Regions from separate parts of the Bradyrhizobium sp. URHA0013 genome, predicted to be linked through region 1. Evidence: riboswitches for the same ligand, from Rfam matches in the RefSeq annotation. Region 1 holds a riboswitch; the other holds the start of a gene.
What was found. A riboswitch is a leader RNA that binds a small molecule or an ion and turns the genes downstream of it on or off. The one in region 1 is predicted to bind S-adenosylmethionine.
Positions count from the first base shown of each region.

Region 1 (4,414 bases):
TCGACCTTGGCGCCCATCGCCGCCCAGAACGCACGCAGGCGATCGGTGGCCGCCGCATCAACGCCCTCCGGCGGGGTGAGGATGCACCAGCGGTTGATGAAGAGTTCGGCGAAGCCGGAATCGGGGCCCGAATGCTCGGTGCCTGCGACGGGATGCGCCGGCACGAAATGGATACCTTTCGGCAGATGCGGCGCCATATCCCTGACGATAGCGCCCTTGACCGAGCCGACGTCGGAGATGATCGCGCCGGGCTTGAGATGCGGGGCGATCTCCTGCGCCACCGGGCCGCAGGCGCCGACGGGAATGCAGAGGATAACGAGATCGGCGTCCTTCACGGCTTCTGCATTGGTCGCCACGACCTGATCGACGATGCCGAGCTCCATCACGCGTGCGCGCGTCTTCTCCGAGCGCGCGGTGGTGACGATCTCGGAAGCCAGGCCCTGGAGCTTCGCGGCGCGCGCGATTGAGCCGCCGATCAGGCCGAAGCCGATCAGCGCGACGCGCTGGAAGTGCGGGGTCGCGCTCATCGTCCGGCCATGAAGTCGCGCAGGCCCTCGACGACGAGGCGGTTGGCCTCCTCGGTGCCAATGGTCATGCGCAGCGAATGCGGCAGGCCGTAGTTCTTCAAGCCGCGCAGCACCAGCCCGCGCCTGGTGAGGAAGGCGTCGGCTGCGTCCGAGGTCTTGCCCTCGGTGGGGAAGTGGATCAGCACGAAATTGGCGACGCTCGGCGTCACCTTCAGCCCGAGCTTGCCGATCTCCTCAGCGAGCCAGTTGCGCCAGGTCTCGGTGAATTGCTTCGACATCGCCTGGTGCGCGGTGTCCTCGATCGCGGCAACGGCGGCGTACATGGCCGGCGTCGACACGTTGAAGGGACCGCGGATGCGGTTGACCGCATCGATGATGTGCTCGGGGCCGAACATCCAGCCGATGCGTAGCGCCGCGAGACCATGGATCTTGGAGAAGGTGTGGGTCACCACCGTGTTTTCGGTGGTCGCGACCAGCTCGATCCCCATCTCGTAATCGTTGCGCGAGACGTAGTCGCAATAGGCTGCATCCACCACCAGCAGCACGTGCGAGGGCAGGCCGGCGCGCAGGCGCTTGACCTCGTCGAACGGCAGATAGGTGCCGGTCGGGTTGTTGGGGTTGGCGAGCCAGACCAGTTTTGTGCGCGGCGTGACGGCCTTCAGGATCGTGTCGACATCCGCGGTTAGGTCCTTTTCGGCGGCAACCACGTTCTTCGCGCCGACCGCCATGGTTGCGATCGGGTAGACCAGGAAGCCGTGAGTGGTCGAGATCGCCTCGTCGCCATGGCTGAGATAGGCGTGGGCGAGCAGGTTGAGGATCTCGTCCGAGCCGGCGCCGCAGATGATGCGGTTGGGATCGAGCCCGAAGGTGCGCCCGATCGCTTCGCGCAGCACGCGCGAGGTTCCTTCCGGATAGTCTTCCAGATGATCCGCCACCTGCTTGAACGCCTCGATCGCCTTCGGCGAGGGCCCGAACGGCGTCTCGTTGGCCGAGAGCTTGAACACCTTGCGGCCGGGCTCTGCCACTGGAGTCTTGCCGGGCGTGTAGGGCGCAATATCGAGAATGCCGGGATTCGGCACGGGGCGGGACATCTTCAACTCCGGACTGGCTTAAGCGGTTCGCGACTTACGATTTCGACCCGGTCGGGGGCACCGTATAGCGCGTTGCGTGGCTGCCGACGAGGGCCGTGGAGCGCACCGAGGCCCCCGCTTCGATCAGGGCAGCCTTGATCTTGTCGATGTTGCTTGTCGCGGTGACCGAGACCAGCAGCGCGGCACCGTCGAAGGCGGTGTCGGGCACCGCCACGATCTCGGCGAGCGGCGACAGGGCGCGCGCGACCTCCGCATTCCACCCAGAGACGCGGACGCTGAAGGTCTCGACCTCCGTCACCAGGGCGCTGTCGGCGACGCGCGAGACCGCGAACACGGGCAACGCCGCCGGATGGTCGGCGCGCTCGACAAAGGGCAGCCGCGCGATGATCTTTGGCGCGCCGGCTTCTTCCAGCGACAGCCACCACGGCGTGCGGCTCGAAGTCGCCGAGACCAGCGCCAGATCGCCCTTGGACTTCGCGACGGCCTCGACCGCCGCCTGCGCGCTGAAATGCGCGACGTAAGGCACCGTGAAGCCGAAATGGAATCGCGCGGAATCGCGCATGGCCGGCTCGCTCGCCGAGATGTCGGCGTGCACCGAGAACGGGGCCTGGACATAGGTGAAGGTCGCGATGATGACGCGCCAGATGCTCTCGACCGTATCGAGCGGCAGGATGCCGCGATGACGCTGCACGAGGTCGCGCATCATGGAGGCCTCACGTGCCGGGCGGAACGCCGAGCCGACCTCCTGGGTCTGCTTCACCTGGATCAGGCGGTCGATGATGTCGCCGCGTTGCATCAGCAGGCGATGCATGCCCTCGTCGATCGCGTCGATCTCCTTGCGCAATTCCTGGAGTGATGGTGGCGCGGGGGGACGTTGGGACATGTCTGACAGGTGCTGTTGAGAGGCGTTCCAATGCGGATCAGTCGAGCCGTCACCGCTCTGATGGATATCCTGATTAGGCAGTCGGGGCTGCGAAAGCAAAGAGAAATGCAAAGGGAAATCGGGCCCTTTCCGCCCGTGGCGCGACAGCGAATTTGGCTGATCCGGGCCGTGACTTGACGAAAACCGTCCAAGACGGTAGTTTTTACCCGTTCCGTGGTCATTTGAGCCGGCCGGCTTGCAGCCACGTTAAAAAACTCGCTAAACAGGCCGGGGACGCTTTCGATCCCGGCCGAACCTATCGTTCAGGCCGGGTTTTTCATGGCCTGATGTCAATGCGGTCACCACGACGACCGCAAACGAGGTCGATGGTCAGATGGTTGGCGTCCAGTCAATTCCGAGTCCCGCGATCACCGCCGACGAGCGGTCGCACGAGGTGGATCATCCGAGTTCGCACGTCGCGCAGTTTGGCTTGGAACAGCCGCTGCGGCTCGATTGCGGTGTCGATCTCAGCCCGTTCCAGATCGCCTACCAGACCTATGGCGAGCTGAATGCCGATCGCTCCAACGCGATCCTGATCTGCCATGCGTTGACCGGCGACCAGCACGTCGCCAATGTGCACCCTGTCACCGGCAAGCCCGGCTGGTGGGAGACTTTGGTCGGCTCGGGCCGACCGCTCGATCCCAGCGAGTATTTTATCATCTGCTCCAACGTGATCGGCGGCTGCATGGGCTCGACCGGTCCGGCTTCGATCAATCCGGCGACCGGCAAGGTTTGGGGCCTCGATTTCCCCGTCATCACCATCCCCGACATGGTGCGCGCGCAGGCGATGCTGATCGACCGGCTCGGCATCGACACGCTGTTCGCAGTCGTCGGCGGCTCGATGGGCGGCATGCAAGTGCTGCAATGGACGGCGGCGTATCCGAGCCGGGTGTTCTCCGCGCTGGCGATCGCCTGCTCGACACGACATTCGGCGCAGAACATCGCGTTCCACGAGCTTGGCCGCCAGGCGGTGATGGCCGATCCCGACTGGCACCATGGCGGCTATGCCGATCAAGGTATCCATCCGCATCGTGGGCTCGCTGTTGCCCGGATGGCGGCGCACATCACCTATCTCTCCGACGCCGCGCTGCATCGCAAATTCGGACGGCGGATGCAGGACCGCGAGCTGCCGACCTTCTCGTTCGACGCCGACTTCCAGGTCGAGTCCTACCTGCGCTACCAGGGCTCGTCCTTTGTCGAACGCTTCGATGCCAACTCCTATCTCTATCTGACCCGCGCGATGGATTATTTCGACATCGCCGGCGACCATGGCGGCGTGCTGGCGAAGGCGTTCGCGGGAATCCAGACCCGGTTCTGCGTGGTCTCCTTCACCAGCGACTGGCTGTTCCCGACCTCGGAATCGCGCGCACTGGTGCACGCGTTGAATGCGTCGAGCGCGCGGGTGTCGTTCGCCGAGATCGAGACCGATCGCGGTCACGACGCGTTCCTCCTCGACGTGCCCGAGTTCTTCGACATCGGCCGTGCGTTCCTGCAGTCGGCAGGCAAGGCGCGCGGGCTCACCGCCAAGAAAGCTTAAAGGACGGCTAGTCATGTCTGTACAGGAAGCGCTGCCGCTGGGCGGCCTTGCGACCGGGCAGCCCGGTGATTTTCGCGCCGACCATGTGCTGGTGGCCGAGATGGTCAAGCCGGGCTCGAAGGTGCTCGACGTCGGGTGTGGCGAAGGCGACCTGCTCCAGCTGCTGGAAACCCGCGGCATCGACGGCCGCGGCATCGAGCTGTCGCGCGAGGGCGTCAACCGCTGCGTCGCCAAGGGTCTTGCGGTGGTGCAGGGCGATGCCGACACCGACCTCGTGAATTATCCGGATGACGCCTTTGACTACGTGATCCTGTCGCAAACCTTGCAGGCGACGCGG
Region 1 is NZ_JADK01000003.1:504,232-508,645, reverse strand. Features, by position in the region: gene N551_RS0102500 (prephenate/arogenate dehydrogenase family protein) at 1-527, opposite strand, end outside; gene hisC (histidinol-phosphate transaminase) at 524-1,618, opposite strand; gene N551_RS0102490 (chorismate mutase) at 1,653-2,501, opposite strand; SAM riboswitch at 2,705-2,784, shown strand; gene N551_RS0102485 (homoserine O-acetyltransferase) at 2,875-4,077, shown strand; gene metW (methionine biosynthesis protein MetW) at 4,091-4,414, shown strand, end outside.

Region 2 (4,414 bases), 330 kb from region 1:
CATTGAGCTTCCTGCGCGGGGTCAGATGCGGCGGTCATGTTTGCTCCCGATCGTTGTTTTGATTGGAGTGTGTCACTGCAGCCGGCGACGGACAAGCTGAGCCGCATGCAGGGCGCCCTGCACGCCGGCTCGCCAATTCCGCATCACGAATTTTGCGCAACTCTGGCGGCACGCTCGCGCTCGACGCGGTCGGTGACGTCGCGTGCCATCGCCACCGATCCCTGCACCACTCCAGCGGCGTCCCGCACCAGCGCGAAGGTCATCTCGATGTAGAGCTTGCGCCCGTCCTTGTGCAGCGCGCGGGTCAGTGTCGGCTTGCCCGCAAGCTTCATCGCGCCGCTGGCTAGTGCGGCCTCGAAACCCTTCCAGTGCGCGGCGCGCAGATGTTCGGGAATGATCAGGTCGAGATTCTGGCCCAGCGCTTCGTCCGCGGAGAAGCCGAACAGTGCGGACGATGCGCGATTCCAGCGCATGATGGTGCCGGAGCGATCCGAATAGATCAGCGCATCGGCGACGCCGTCGAGGATGTTTGCGTCGAGTTGGGATGGATTGGTCATGTCAGCACCTGGTGGCCCCGATGGAGCACAGCGTAAGCCGGGATCGTGCCACAAGTGAGACTTTCCCGGATGACGCTTGCGCTCCATCCGGGCGACGGGTGATCGCTACACCCGGAAATGCTTGCTCAGCTTCAGGCCCTGCGCCTGGTAGTTGGAGCCGATGCGCTGGCCGTACATCGCGTCGGGACGGGCCAGCATCTTCTCGTAGACGAGGCGGCCGACGATCTGGCCGTGCTCGAGGATGAACGGCACCTCGCGCGAGCGCACTTCGAGCACGGCGCGCGACCCCAGCCCGCCAGCGCCGGCATAACCGAAGCCGGGATCGAAGAATCCGGCGTAGTGCACGCGGAACTCGCCGACCAGCGGATCGAACGGCACCATCTCCGCGGCGTAATCGGGCGGCACCTGCACGGCCTCTTTCGACGCGAGGATATAGAACTCGCCGGGATCGAGGATCAGGCTGCCGTCGGGGCGGGCCGAGATCGGCTCCCAGAACTCCTCGACGGAATAGCCGGCGCGGCGATCGACGTCGATGACGCCGGTGTGGCGCTTGGCGCGGTAGCCGACGAAGCCGCCGCTCTTTTCGCCGGAAAGATCAACCGAGACGGCGACGCCGCCGGTGAGATCGGCGTCATCGATATCGACGAGACGCTCGGTCGCATGCAGCGCCTCGAGGTCGTCGATGTTGAGGATGGCATCGCCGGTGCGGAAGCGCACCTGGCTCAGGCGCGAGCCCTCGCTGACCAGCACCGGGAACGTCTTCGGACTGATCTCGGCATAGAGCGGACCGTGATAGCCGGCACCGATCATGTCGAAGCGGCGGGTGCCGTCGGCGATCACGCGGGTGAAGACGTCGAGCCGGCCGGTCGAGCTTTTCGGGTTGGCGGCCGCGACGATCTCCGGCGGCAGCGCAAGGCTTTCGAGCAGCGGCACGATGTAGACGCAGTTGGTCTCCAGCACGGCGCCGTCGGCGAGGCTGAACTCGTGCAGCTTCAACTCGTCGATGCGCTCGGCGACGGTGGCGCCGGGACCGGGCAGGAAGCTGGCGCGAACGCGATAGGCAATGTCGCCGAGGCGCAAATCGAGGCTCGCCGGCTGGATCTGGCTTTCGACGAAGTCGTAAGCGGGCAGGATGAGACCACCCTCCGCCATCGCCGCGATCATGCGGTCGGGCAGGATACCATTGGCGTCGGCGGCGACCGTGAACGTCAACCCGGGGTCCTCATCAGGGATCAAACACATCCCGACATGCGGGAAATATGAGCGTTTTACGGCTATCCGATGGACGTCTTGACGGAAAGGGCATTGCGGAATATGAGCATGACTTATCCCGTGGTGATTTGAGCCGGCCGGCTTGCAGCCACGTTAAATAAGTCGCTAAACAGGCCGGGGACCTCTGTGATCCCGGCCCGTGGAGATATTCCAGGCCGGTTTTTTTGTGACCATTTTCGATGGTCACTTCAGGAGGTCCTATGTCGAAGTCCCCGGCGTCCACCGCGTCCTACCGTCCCGAAACCCGCCTGGTCCATTCCGGCACCCTGCGCTCGCAATATGGCGAGACGTCGGAGTCGCTGTTCCTGACCCAGGGCTACGTCTACAACAGCGCCGAGGAGTGCGAGGCGCGGTTCAAGGGCGAGGACCCCGGCTTCATCTATTCACGCTACTCCAATCCGACCATCTCGATGTTCGAGCGGCGCATGATCGAGCTCGAAGGCGCCGAAGCGGCACGTTCCGCCGCGACCGGCATGGCCGCGGTGACGACCGCGATCCTGGCGCCGCTCAAGGCCGGCGATCACGTCGTGGCCTCGCGCGCGCTGTTCGGCTCGTGTCTCTACGTCGTGCAGGATTTGCTGCCGCGCTACGGCATCGAGACCACGCTGGTCGACGGCCTCGATCTCGACCAGTGGCAGCGCGCCATGAAGCCGAACACCAAGACGTTTTTCCTGGAGAGCCCGACCAACCCGACGCTGGATGTACTCGACATTCCCGGCATCGCAGAGATCGCGCACAGCGGCGGCGCGCGGCTCGTCGTCGACAACGTGTTCGCCACTCCGATCTGGCAGAGCCCGCTCGCGCTCGGCGCCGACGTCGTGGTCTATTCCGCGACCAAGCACATCGATGGCCAGGGCCGCTGTCTCGGCGGCATCATCCTGTCCTCGGAAGCGTTCATCGCCGAGCACATCCACAATTTCATGCGCCAGACCGGCCCGTCGATCTCGCCGTTCAACGCGTGGGTCCTGCTCAAGGGCCTGGAGACGCTCGCCGTGCGCGTGCGCGCGCAGACCGAGACGGCGGCGCGCATCGCGGACGTGCTGGCGAGCCATCCGAAGATTTCACGGCTGGTGTTCCCCGGCCGCGCCGATCATCCGCAGGCCGCATTGGTGAAGAAGCAGATGCGCGGCGGCTCGACGCTGGTCGGCCTCGAGGTCAAGGGCGGCAAGCAGGCGGCGTTCCGCGTGCTCAACGAGCTCAAGCTCGCCAAGATCTCGAACAATCTCGGCGACGCCAAGAGCCTCGTCACGCATCCGGCAACGACGACGCATCAGCGCCTCAAGCCGGAGGACCGCGCCGCGCTCGGCATCAGCGGGGGCTTCATCCGCTTCTCGGCGGGGCTTGAGCACGCGGACGATCTGATCGAGGATCTGACCGCGGCGCTGGAGAAGGCGTAGCCACGCATTCGACATCGTGGGGTGGTCAAAGCGAAGCGTGCCCACCATTCACGATGGCAGCGCCGATGGATGGTGGGCACGGCGCGCGAAGAGCGCGCCTTCGCCCACCCTACGCACCGATGCTTACATCGGCCGATAGGTCCGCACGTCCGCGGGCACGTTGACGCCGAGCTTGATCTGGCCGACAGAGCGGATGATGTCGTCGCCGAGGAGCTGGGCGAAGCAGGCGTAGCCCCAATCGTTCATGTGCAGGCCGTCGGCGATCACGAAGCTCTCGACCGGAATCGACTGCTTCTCGTGCCAGTCGCGCATCACCTCGAAGCGCGGGAAGATGCCGACATGACGAAGCTCGGCGACCTTGCCGAGCAACTTCACCATCTTGCCGGCGCTGTCCGCGCGCTGGTTGACGGCGGGCGAATATTGCGGATCGACCAGCACGACGTCAGTGCCGCCGGCAGCCTGGATGCGGCTGATGCCGTCCTCGACCAGTTTGGCGGTATCGCCGGGATCGAGATTGCGCAGCACGGCATTGGTGCCGACCTGCCAGATCACCAGATCCGGATGCACGTCGATCACCTCTTTCTGGAGGCGCTTCATCATCTCGGGTGCGTCCTCGCCGCCGACGCCGGCATTGACGACGGTGATGTCGGCAGTCGGATAGTGCCGGTGCAGCTGCGCGGCAAGGCGATTGGGATAGTTGAACTCCGGCGAGCTCGCGCCGAATCCCGCGGTCGACGACGAGCCGAATGCGACGATGACGACGGGCTGGCCGGCGACGAGCTTGCCCGCGACATGCGGCAGCGAGCCCATTGCCTTCGCGCCGCCCTTCGGCGACAGGCAGGGGACGCGGCTAAAGATGTCGCCGGCGGATTTCGCGACCTGCTTCACCTTGTCGATGGCGCGCGCCGTGATGCCGCGCTGGTCGGGGGACGTCGCTGCGACGGTGGTCTGGGACGGTGAAGCGGGAGCCGGATCAGCCGATTGCTGCGGGGCCGGTGTTGCCTGCGCGGCCTGCGTCTGCGCGCGCGACTGCGAGGCCGGACTCAGCAACAGAAGCACCGCTGCTGCGGGCACAGCCAGCCATGCCGTCAGGCAAAAAGGGCGGAGAGAACTCATTAACGCTAGACCTCAATTTTGCTGCTGGGCCGGCTCCAGATGGGCAGCGTCGATCACGAACTGTGCCAACGC
Region 2 is NZ_JADK01000003.1:836,328-840,741, forward strand. Features, by position in the region: gene N551_RS0104190 (hypothetical protein) at 1-38, opposite strand, end outside; gene N551_RS0104195 (PAS domain S-box protein) at 144-557, opposite strand; gene N551_RS0104200 (2'-deoxycytidine 5'-triphosphate deaminase) at 663-1,799, opposite strand; SAM riboswitch at 1,880-1,959, shown strand; gene N551_RS0104205 (O-succinylhomoserine sulfhydrylase) at 2,030-3,226, shown strand; gene N551_RS0104210 (SGNH/GDSL hydrolase family protein) at 3,350-4,342, opposite strand; gene N551_RS0104215 (lipolytic enzyme) at 4,355-4,414, opposite strand, start outside.
Region 2: it holds a riboswitch for S-adenosylmethionine, as region 1 does, so the genes downstream of both, N551_RS0104205 (O-succinylhomoserine sulfhydrylase) here and N551_RS0102485 (homoserine O-acetyltransferase) in region 1, are expected to answer to the same signal.